One region of the Lysinibacillus sp. RS10 genome, then DNA from elsewhere that is predicted to be linked to it. Evidence: a T-box and tRNA genes for the amino acid it is inferred to sense, from the RefSeq annotation. Region 1 holds a T-box; the other holds one or more tRNA genes.
The links. The T-box of region 1 lies ahead of trpS (tryptophan--tRNA ligase). A T-box ahead of a tRNA ligase gene usually reads a tRNA of that ligase, here a tRNA-Trp.

Region 1 (4,992 bases):
CGTTCGATGTCCACTAGACCTCATCTCCCTTCACTGTCATTTGTCGAAAAACAGTTTTGTTCCATTAGTATGCTATTATTCATTGTTTTTAACCTCATACTCCATTTTGTTTTTCAACCTTTGACCACACTACAGTAAAACCATAGAGCAACCGAAATCAAAAATAATTGTCCACAGTTGCCTCTAATTCTATTGTATGCTGTTCTGTCATAAAATGAAAAGGATATACACCGTTTCACAGAAGATATTTGAATTATTGAAATTGTAGTAAACTATTAAATTTAAATCAAGTTTAACATACTTTTACGGAAATATATGACTTTTACCTACTAATTATTATACTTTATATAGATGGTTTTACATAAGTAAAACATAAAAAAATAGATGTCACAATATGCTTGTTGCATTTGTAACACCTAATACTTATTTTATGCAGAATACGGAGTTATTAGTTCACCATACGTTGTGCTTCTTGTAATTGATAAGCCCGAACCTTACGAGGTAGGAAACGACGAATTTCATCCTCGTTGTAACCAACCTGTAGTCGTTTCTCATCTAAAATAATTGGACGACGTAATAAACCTGGATACTCTTGAATTAATTCATATAAGCGTTGTAAAGGTAAACTTTCAACATCAACATTTAATTTTTGGAAAATCTTCGAGCGAGTTGAAATAATTTCATCCGTACCATCCTCTGTCATACGTAAAATTTCTTTTATTTCACGAATGCTTAACGGTTCGGAAAATATATTACGTTCTGTATATGGGATTTCATGTTCCTCTAACCATGCTTTCGCTTTTCGGCAAGACGTACAACTTGGTGATGTAAATAAAGTTACTATCATACTGACACATCCTTTCCATTTAATCATTATCTATAGACCAGTGTGTTAAATTAGAATTAATGTAATGTAAATCTACATACCCATTATACAGTACTCTATTGTATTTGAATATAGTCCCAATAAAAAAAAGAATAACTTTATCACTAAATATTCTGTCTATATTTACACATCATGCAAAGTAGTTCCTTCATTGCATGGCTAATGTGTTACTACTAATATTCCCATTCTCAGAGCATTTTAAACACCCTTTAATGAATGGCTCTTGTTCTCATTTAAAAATCTTAAACGAGAATAATGTCAATTCAGTGTGTACAAATCTAGACGTATATTTACCAAAATTGGTTGCTTTTCTAACACAAAAGAACAGTAAAAATAGCATATAAGCTTTTTTCGAAAAAAAACACCGCCAAAAGTCTGACTTTACACACTTGCAATCCACCGAGCCTTTATAATATAATTCTTTGCAACAAATCAATAATGTCTTTGGCGAATTCGCTCCGCTATCTAGACAGTTATTGTATTAAATAAAAACGCTGACGAAGAGTAGTACATATGCAATTTGCACGTTTAGAGAGTCTGTGGTTGCTGCAAACAGATCGTGTAAGCATATGGAATGGACTTCTGAGTTAGCTTTGTGAACGACTAGGTATCCTTACTTGTGTCTATTAGCAAAGCTCGTCCCTTCACGTTACGAAGCAAAGTGGCCGTTTTAGGCAAGCTGGGTGGTACCGCGGATTCAAACATCATTCGTCCCTTCATTAGAAAAACTAATGAGGACGCATGATGTTTTTTATTTCGGTACTTATGTAAAAACGTCTAAGGGACTTAAATTCAAGGAGGAAATGACAATGACAACTATTTTTTCAGGCGTACAGCCAACGGGTATTGTAACTTTAGGGAACTATTTAGGTGCTTTTAAGCAATTCCCTGCCTTACAAGATGAAGGAGATGCTGTTTATTGTATCGTCGATCAGCATGCAATAACAGTGGCTCAAGATCCAAAAGAATTACGTCAAAATATTCGCAACCTAGCAGCTACGTATATTGCTACTGGCATCGACCCTAAAAAATCTACATTATTTATTCAATCAGAAGTACCAGCTCATGCACAGGCAGGCTGGATGTTACAATGTGTAGCATCGATTGGTGAGCTTGAACGTATGACACAGTTCAAGGATAAATCTCATGGTAAAGAAAGTGTTTCTGCAGCTCTTTTAACATATCCACCATTAATGGCAGCAGACATCCTTTTGTATAACACAAACATCGTTCCGGTTGGTGATGACCAGAAACAGCATATTGAGCTTACTCGTGATCTTGCAGAACGCTTCAACAAACGTTATGGTGATGTATTAACGATTCCTGAAATTCAATTACCAAAAGCAGGAGCTCGTATTAAATCACTTCAAGAGCCAACAAAGAAAATGAGTAAATCAGATCCAAATACAAAAGCTACAATTAAGCTTTTAGATTCAGCGAAAGATATTGAGAAAAAAATTAAATCAGCTGTTACTGACTCTGATGGTATTGTGGCATTTGATGTGGAAAATAAACCTGGTGTTTCTAATTTACTAACAATCGAGTCTGCCATTTCAGGCGTATCTATTGATGATCTTGTTAAAAAATACGAAGGCGTTGGCTACGGTGGTTTCAAGCAAGGTGTTGCATCAGCAGTTATTGATCACCTTACACCAATTCAAGAGAAGTTCTACACTTTAGTAGAATCCTCAGAATTAGATACTATTTTAGATGAAGGTGCTGAAAAGGCAAACGCTATTGCTAGCGCTACATTAAAACGCATGGAAGAAGCAATGGGCCTTGGTCGTGCACGTCGCTAAAAGAAAACGGAATGGATCCCTCCAAATGTTGTAGCTTTGGCGAAACTGATTGTAAGAGCTTGGCCAAAAAGAGAGTAAGAGAAGAGTCACATTTTATCCTTTATGTCTAGAGTTTTTTCAAAACCAAGATCAAAAACAATAGCACATAACACAATGGCTGATCCAATTGCCATATAAAATTCTGTTGTATGCACCATGAATTTAAAAACAACGATCCAGGAATATCCGAGTGTCCGATAATTCAAATACAATATGAGATTCCCTAATGAGAGAATCAATAGGCCGTAGCATATTAAAAATAAAAAGAGTCGGAACATGTTAAGGGCATCCTTTCTATTTCTTCTTACTTATCATCTATTCACAAAACTATAAAAAAAGACGTCAGCCACGTAAAAATTGGGCTGACGTTTTTTATGTTGTTGAAAAACTAAGTCAATAAAATTACTGTCCGTTAATGCGAAATAAATTTTACCAGTTAATTAAAGTGTCATCATATTAAATAAAGTAAGTCTCTTCTACAAAATGAGGGGTTGATTTCCGTTCTGTAGCAAAATGCCTTTATATGCGAAAACATAGCGGCAGTAACAAAAGATGTACAATCGCTTGACTGCTATAAGTCAATTCTGCCCCGATTGGTGAAGACAAATAAACAGTGGGAGATGAAGATCCCCCACTGTTTAAAGTGTTATTTTATTTATTCCTCGATTTTTTTGAATAGAAGACTAGCGTTGTGTCCACCAAAACCAAGCGAGTTACTCATAGCATATTTAATATCTGCCTCACGAGCTTCATTTGGTACATAATCTAAATCACATTCTGGATCTGGATCTGTTAAATTCATTGTTGGTGGTAAAATGCCTTCTTTCAGTGCTAGCGCTGTGAAAATAGCTTCAACACCACCAGCTGCACCTAATAAATGACCTGTCATTGATTTTGTAGAACTCATTGCAAGTTTATAAGCATGTTCACCAAAGGCAGTTTTTACAGCTTGTGTTTCAAAAAGATCATTATATGGCGTACTTGTTCCATGTGCATTAATATAGTCAACTTGTGAAGGCTCTATTCCGCCATCAGCTAATGCTTGTAACATTGCGCGTGCGGCACCTTCTCCTTCTGGAGCTGGAGCTGTAATATGGTGAGCGTCACCTGTTGAACCGTAGCCAAGAACTTCTGCATAGATTTTTGCCCCACGTGCTTTTGCGTGCTCATACTCTTCTAGAACGACAATACCTGCACCCTCCCCGATAATAAAACCATCGCGATTTTTATCGAATGGACGGCAAGCTGTTTGTGGATCTGTATTTAAAGATAAAGCAGTATTTGCACAGAAGCCTGCCACTGCCATTGTAACGATTGGTGACTCAGCACCGCCAGTAATCATGACATCTGCATCACCACGTTCAACTACTTTAAAAGCATCACCAATTGAATTTGTACCTGAAGCACAAGCAGTTACCGAGCAAGAGTTAATGCCTTTTGCACCAAGGTGAATTGATACTTGGCCTGAAGCCATATCAGGAATCATCATTGGAATGAAGAATGGACTAACACGTCTTGCGCCACGTTCTTGGAATGTTGTAAATTGTTGTTCATATGTTTCCATACCACCGATACCCGAACCAATCCATACACCTGCGCGTGGTGCTAGCTCTTCATCGATAGTTAGTTGTGCATCTTCCATCGCCATGATGGACGCTGCTAGGGCATAATGTGTAAAGCGATCCATTTTGCGAGCTTCTTTACGTTCGATATACTTTTCAATATCAAAGTCTTTCACTTCAGCGGCAATTTTCGCTGCGAATTGATCTTTATTTAAACGTGTTAACTCGCCAATACCAGATTTTCCACCTTTAATATTAGCCCATGTTTCTTCGATGCTATTTCCTAGTGGTGTAACTGCGCCAATCCCTGTAATTACTACTCGTCGTTTACTCATTGTCTTACTCCCCTCAAGCATTTTTAGTTATTATTTTCCCCATCTCATTGCAACGGCGCCCCATGTTAAGCCACCGCCAAATCCAACAAGTACTAATAAATCATCATCTTTTATCTTACCTGCTTCAAGCTCATCTACCAAGGAAATACCAATAGACGCTGCTGACGTATTACCATATTTGTGAATCGTTTTTGACATTTTTTCTGGTGGCAGCTCTAGACGCTCACGAGCTGATTCCATAATTCGAATATTCGCCTGATGCGGCACTAAAAAATCTACGTCATCTTTTGTTAAACCTGCTTTATCTAACACAGTTACTGCAGATTCACCCATTTGACGTACTGCAAACTTAAATACTTCACGGCCATTCA
Region 2 (4,992 bases), 1.6 Mb from region 1:
TGTGGGTAGCGGAGAAATTCCAATCGAACTTGGAGATAGCTGGTTCTCTCCGAAATAGCTTTAGGGCTAGCCTCGTGATGAGAATACTGGAGGTAGAGCACTGTTTGGACTAGGGGGCCATCCCGGTTTACCGAATTCAGACAAACTCCGAATGCCAGATATTTATACACGGGAGTCAGACTGCGAGTGATAAGATCCGTAGTCAAAAGGGAAACAGCCCAGACCACCAGCTAAGGTCCCAAAGTAATCGTTAAGTGGAAAAGGATGTGGCGTTGCACAGACAACCAGGATGTTGGCTTAGAAGCAGCCATCATTTAAAGAGTGCGTAATAGCTCACTGGTCGAGTGACGCTGCGCCGAAAATGTATCGGGGCTAAACGATTCACCGAAGCTGTGGATTGACATCTACGATGTCAGTGGTAGGAGAGCGTTCTAAGTGCGTTGAAGTCAGACCGGAAGGACTGGTGGAGCGCTTAGAAGTGAGAATGCCGGTATGAGTAGCGAAAGACGGGTGAGAATCCCGTCCACCGTATGACTAAGGTTTCCTGAGGAAGGCTCGTCCGCTCAGGGTTAGTCGGGACCTAAGCCGAGGCCGATAGGCGTAGGCGATGGACAACAGGTTGATATTCCTGTACCACCTCCTCACCGTTTGAGAAATGGGGGGACGCAGTAGGATAGGGTAAGCGCGCCGTTGGTTGTGCGCGTCCAAGCAGTAAGGCGTGTGTGTAGGCAAATCCGCACACTGTAACGTTGAGCTGTGATGGCGAGTCCGTATGGACGAAGTTCCTGATTTCACACTGCCAAGAAAAGCCTCTATCGAGGTGAGAGGTGCCCGTACCGCAAACCGACACAGGTAGTCGAGGAGAGAATCCTAAGGTGTGCGAGAGAACTCTCGTTAAGGAACTCGGCAAAATGACCCCGTAACTTCGGGAGAAGGGGTGCTCTTGAGCGTGCAAGCGCATGAGAGCCGCAGTGAATAGGCCCAGGCGACTGTTTAGCAAAAACACAGGTCTCTGCAAAACCGTAAGGTGACGTATAGGGGCTGACGCCTGCCCGGTGCTGGAAGGTTAAGAGGAGTGGTTAGCGCAAGCGAAGCTGCGAATTGAAGCCCCAGTAAACGGCGGCCGTAACTATAACGGTCCTAAGGTAGCGAAATTCCTTGTCGGGTAAGTTCCGACCCGCACGAAAGGCGTAACGATCTGGGCACTGTCTCAACGAGAGACTCGGTGAAATTATAGTACCTGTGAAGATGCAGGTTACCCGCGACAGGACGGAAAGACCCCGTGGAGCTTTACTGTAGCCTGATATTGAATTTTGGTACAACTTGTACAGGATAGGTAGGAGCCAGAGATCTCGGAGCGCCAGCTTCGAAGGAGGCGTCGGTGGGATACTACCCTGGTTGTATTGAAATTCTAACCCATGCCCCTTAGCGGGGTAGGAGACAGTGTCAGGCGGACAGTTTGACTGGGGCGGTCGCCTCCTAAAAGGTAACGGAGGCGCCCAAAGGTTCCCTCAGAATGGTTGGAAATCATTCGTAGAGTGTAAAGGCACAAGGGAGCTTGACTGCGAGACCTACAAGTCGAGCAGGGTCGAAAGACGGGCTTAGTGATCCGGTGGTTCCGCATGGAAGGGCCATCGCTCAACGGATAAAAGCTACCCCGGGGATAACAGGCTTATCTCCCCCAAGAGTCCACATCGACGGGGAGGTTTGGCACCTCGATGTCGGCTCATCGCATCCTGGGGCTGTAGTCGGTCCCAAGGGTTGGGCTGTTCGCCCATTAAAGCGGTACGCGAGCTGGGTTCAGAACGTCGTGAGACAGTTCGGTCCCTATCCGTCGTGGGCGTAGGAAATTTGAGAGGAGCTGTCCTTAGTACGAGAGGACCGGGATGGACACACCGCTGGTGTACCAGTTGTCTTGCCAAAGGCATCGCTGGGTAGCTATGTGTGGACGGGATAAGTGCTGAAAGCATCTAAGCATGAAGCCCCCCTCAAGATGAGATTTCCCATTACGCAAGTAAGTAAGATCCCTCAAAGACGATGAGGTAGATAGGTTCGAGGTGGAAGTGTGGTGACACATGGAGCTGACGAATACTAATCGATCGAGGACTTAACCAAAATGTTTGAAACATTCAATGCACGTTTATCCAGTTTTGAAAGAATAAGATAGTTTTTTTAAAAAAAGCTTGCAATTATAATAAAAATACGTTATAATAAATCTTGTCTTTAAAATAGTCTAGTGATGATGGCAAAGAGGTCACACCCGTTCCCATACCGAACACGGAAGTTAAGCTCTTTAGCGCCGATGGTAGTTGGGGGCTTCCCCCTGTGAGAGTAGGACGTCGCTAGGCTATATACTAAAATTATTCCGAAGTAGCTCAGTTGGTAGTAGCACCTGACTGTTAATCAGGTTGTCGCAGGTTCGAGTCCTGCCTTCGGAGCCATTCTTGGAGAGTTGTCCGAGTGGCCGAAGGAGCACGATTGGAAATCGTGTAGGCGGTTAACACTGTCTCAAGGGTTCAAATCCCTTACTCTCCGCCAGCACTTTAAGGATTTTTAATTCCAAACGAAGGCCCCTTGGTCAAGTGGTTAAGACACCGCCCTTTCACGGCGGTAACACGGGTTCGAATCCCGTAGGGGTCACCATTTATTCAATACCCAGATGGAGGATTAGCTCAGCTGGGAGAGCATCTGCCTTACAAGCAGAGGGTCGGCGGTTCGAGCCCGTCATCCTCCACCATTATTTAAATAAATCACCTTATTATCGCGGGGTGGAGCAGTGGTAGCTCGTCGGGCTCATAACCCGAAGGTCGTTGGTTCAAATCCGGCCCCCGCAACCAAAATGGTCCCGTGGTGTAGCGGTTAACATGCCTGCCTGTCACGCAGGAGATCGCCGGTTCGATCCCGGTCGGGACCGCCATTTTTTTTAAAAATATGGGTCAGTAGCTCAGTTGGTAGAGCATTAGATTGAAGCTCTAAGTGTCGGCGGTTCGATTCCGTCCTGACCCACCATATTTTTTTTGCCGGTGTAGCTCAGTTGGTAGAGCAACTGACTTGTAATCAGTAGGTCGTGGGTTCGACTCCTATCGCCGGCACCATGTATTCCCGGAGGGGTAGCGAAGTGGCTAAACGCGGCGGACTGTAAATCCGCTCCTTAGGGTTCGGCGGTTCGAATCCGTCCCCCTCCACCAGTTTTTTATTCATAGGGGCATAGTTTAACGGTAGAATAGAGGTCTCCAAAACCTTTGATGTGGGTTCGATTCCTACTGCCCCTGCCAATTAATTAATTTCATGGCGGTTGTGGCGAAGTGGTTAACGCACCTGATTGTGGTTCAGGCATTCGTGGGTTCGATTCCCATCAGTCGCCCCATTTAATTTAAAACAATAAAATATATAGTAATATGGCGGTTGTGGCGAAGTGGTTAACGCACCTGATTGTGGTTCAGGCATTCGTGGGTTCGATTCCCATCAGTCGCCCCATTTATATATTTAACTTTTGGGGTATAGCCAAGCGGTAAGGCAACGGATTTTGATTCCGTCACGCCCTGGTTCGAATCCAGGTACCCCAGCCATTTATTGCGGAAGTAGTTCAGTGGTAGAACACCACCTTGCCAAGGTGGGGGTCGCGAGTTCGAACCTCGTCTTCCGCTCCAAATATGATGGCGGCATAGCCAAGTGGTAAGGCACAGGTCTGCAACACCTTTACCACCGGTTCAAATCCGGTTGCCGCCTCCATAATTTATTTCTTAATCGGATTTTCCGATTTTTTTTATCTCCATTATGCCGGTGTGGCGGAATTGGCAGACGCGCACGACTCAAAATCGTGTTCCTTTGGAGTGTCGGTTCGACCCCGACCACCGGTATCATATTTAGTAAAGAATCCTTGATAGGATTCTTTTTTATTTGTAGTAAATTTATAGATAGCATTTAAGATTCTCTCAAAATGTATTTTTTGAGAGGATTTTTTATGAGCAGCATGGTACCGTAAAGATTGGAATATATTAGCAAAATAGCAACAAAGAAATCCTTTTTCGCTCAATAATAAACTTATTTTTTCCTAATAAACACGCTTATTCTCTAGTTTTAGTTTCTCTGCATTTGCAGGTGAAACAGACACGCCAGCACTCATTAAAAAGAGTAGAATACAAGTGATTCTAATCATTTGAGGTGCTGTAGCAACCTTCAAATTTGATTTCAAAAACCCCTCACCTAATCATGACAAAACTAATTTAAGAATATACAATCTTGATCTTCAATAAAATAAATAGTTTCTACCTCTTCTTGTTCTACAAGCTGCAATTGCTCACCAGAATTATCATTTATCTCTGAGGCAGAGGCATCATCATAAAATATAAAACGGCCACCTACTAAGAAAAGACCTCATAAAATTTTTCCCATAACAAACCTACCTTAGTTGATCGATTAAAACATAACACTAATAATGGTAAATTTAATTATTTTGATTAAAACAATGATAAAATATGTAAAAAAAGGTACTTTATTATATAGTGATTGATGTTGAGGAGGAGTGGCTATGAAAAATTTGTTTTATTTAATGTTCATTGTGATGATTATAGCTGGTTGTAACGGAATACCTTCATCACATTCCGATTCTTTTGGAAACCCAGTGGGGCGAGTTATTGTAGATGATGAAGGTTACATGATGCAGATTGGCGACTTCGAATTGAAAGATGATGACGTTACAATTCGAAGTCTTAATTCACCTGATAAATATGGCTTAGCAGAAGAATTTGAAACATTAACTGTTGAAAAGGGAGATAAAATAAGAATTGAAATTGATCAAAACCCACCTTCAATAATTGTAAATCAGGAGAATGAAGATGGTACAATTGATAATATTGAAATTCAAAATAACGAAATAACCCTTCCAACGGAAAAAGGATATTATATTTACGAAGTTATTGCAAAATTGAATGAAGGAAAATCAACTTTTGTTTTCGATTTGAATATAGAATAAAAAAATTCGATTTACTG

Region 2: it has a tRNA-Trp gene. The T-box ahead of trpS (tryptophan--tRNA ligase) is inferred to sense a tRNA for this amino acid. The anticodon was not compared.

Annotation. Positions count from the first base shown of each region.
Region 1 covers NZ_CP167122.1:4,113,311-4,118,302, forward strand. Annotated here, with positions in the region: gene mecA (adaptor protein MecA) at 1-14, opposite strand, end outside; gene spxA (transcriptional regulator SpxA) at 449-844, opposite strand; T-box leader at 1,372-1,605, shown strand; gene trpS (tryptophan--tRNA ligase) at 1,696-2,685, shown strand; gene fabF (beta-ketoacyl-ACP synthase II) at 3,380-4,621, opposite strand; gene ACB089_RS20870 (beta-ketoacyl-ACP synthase III) at 4,652-4,992, opposite strand, start outside.
Region 2 covers NZ_CP167122.1:595,687-600,678, forward strand. Annotated here, with positions in the region: rRNA gene ACB089_RS03015 (23S ribosomal RNA) at 1-2,115, shown strand, start outside; rRNA gene rrf (5S ribosomal RNA) at 2,233-2,348, shown strand; tRNA gene ACB089_RS03025 (tRNA-Asn) at 2,365-2,441, shown strand; tRNA gene ACB089_RS03030 (tRNA-Ser) at 2,447-2,538, shown strand; tRNA gene ACB089_RS03035 (tRNA-Glu) at 2,569-2,643, shown strand; tRNA gene ACB089_RS03040 (tRNA-Val) at 2,662-2,737, shown strand; tRNA gene ACB089_RS03045 (tRNA-Met) at 2,763-2,837, shown strand; tRNA gene ACB089_RS03050 (tRNA-Asp) at 2,842-2,917, shown strand; tRNA gene ACB089_RS03055 (tRNA-Phe) at 2,934-3,009, shown strand; tRNA gene ACB089_RS03060 (tRNA-Thr) at 3,020-3,095, shown strand; tRNA gene ACB089_RS03065 (tRNA-Tyr) at 3,105-3,188, shown strand; tRNA gene ACB089_RS03070 (tRNA-Trp) at 3,202-3,275, shown strand; tRNA gene ACB089_RS03075 (tRNA-His) at 3,292-3,367, shown strand; tRNA gene ACB089_RS03080 (tRNA-His) at 3,402-3,477, shown strand; tRNA gene ACB089_RS03085 (tRNA-Gln) at 3,495-3,569, shown strand; tRNA gene ACB089_RS03090 (tRNA-Gly) at 3,576-3,650, shown strand; tRNA gene ACB089_RS03095 (tRNA-Cys) at 3,659-3,732, shown strand; tRNA gene ACB089_RS03100 (tRNA-Leu) at 3,780-3,860, shown strand; gene ACB089_RS03105 (hypothetical protein) at 4,055-4,195, opposite strand; gene ACB089_RS03110 (hypothetical protein) at 4,532-4,975, shown strand.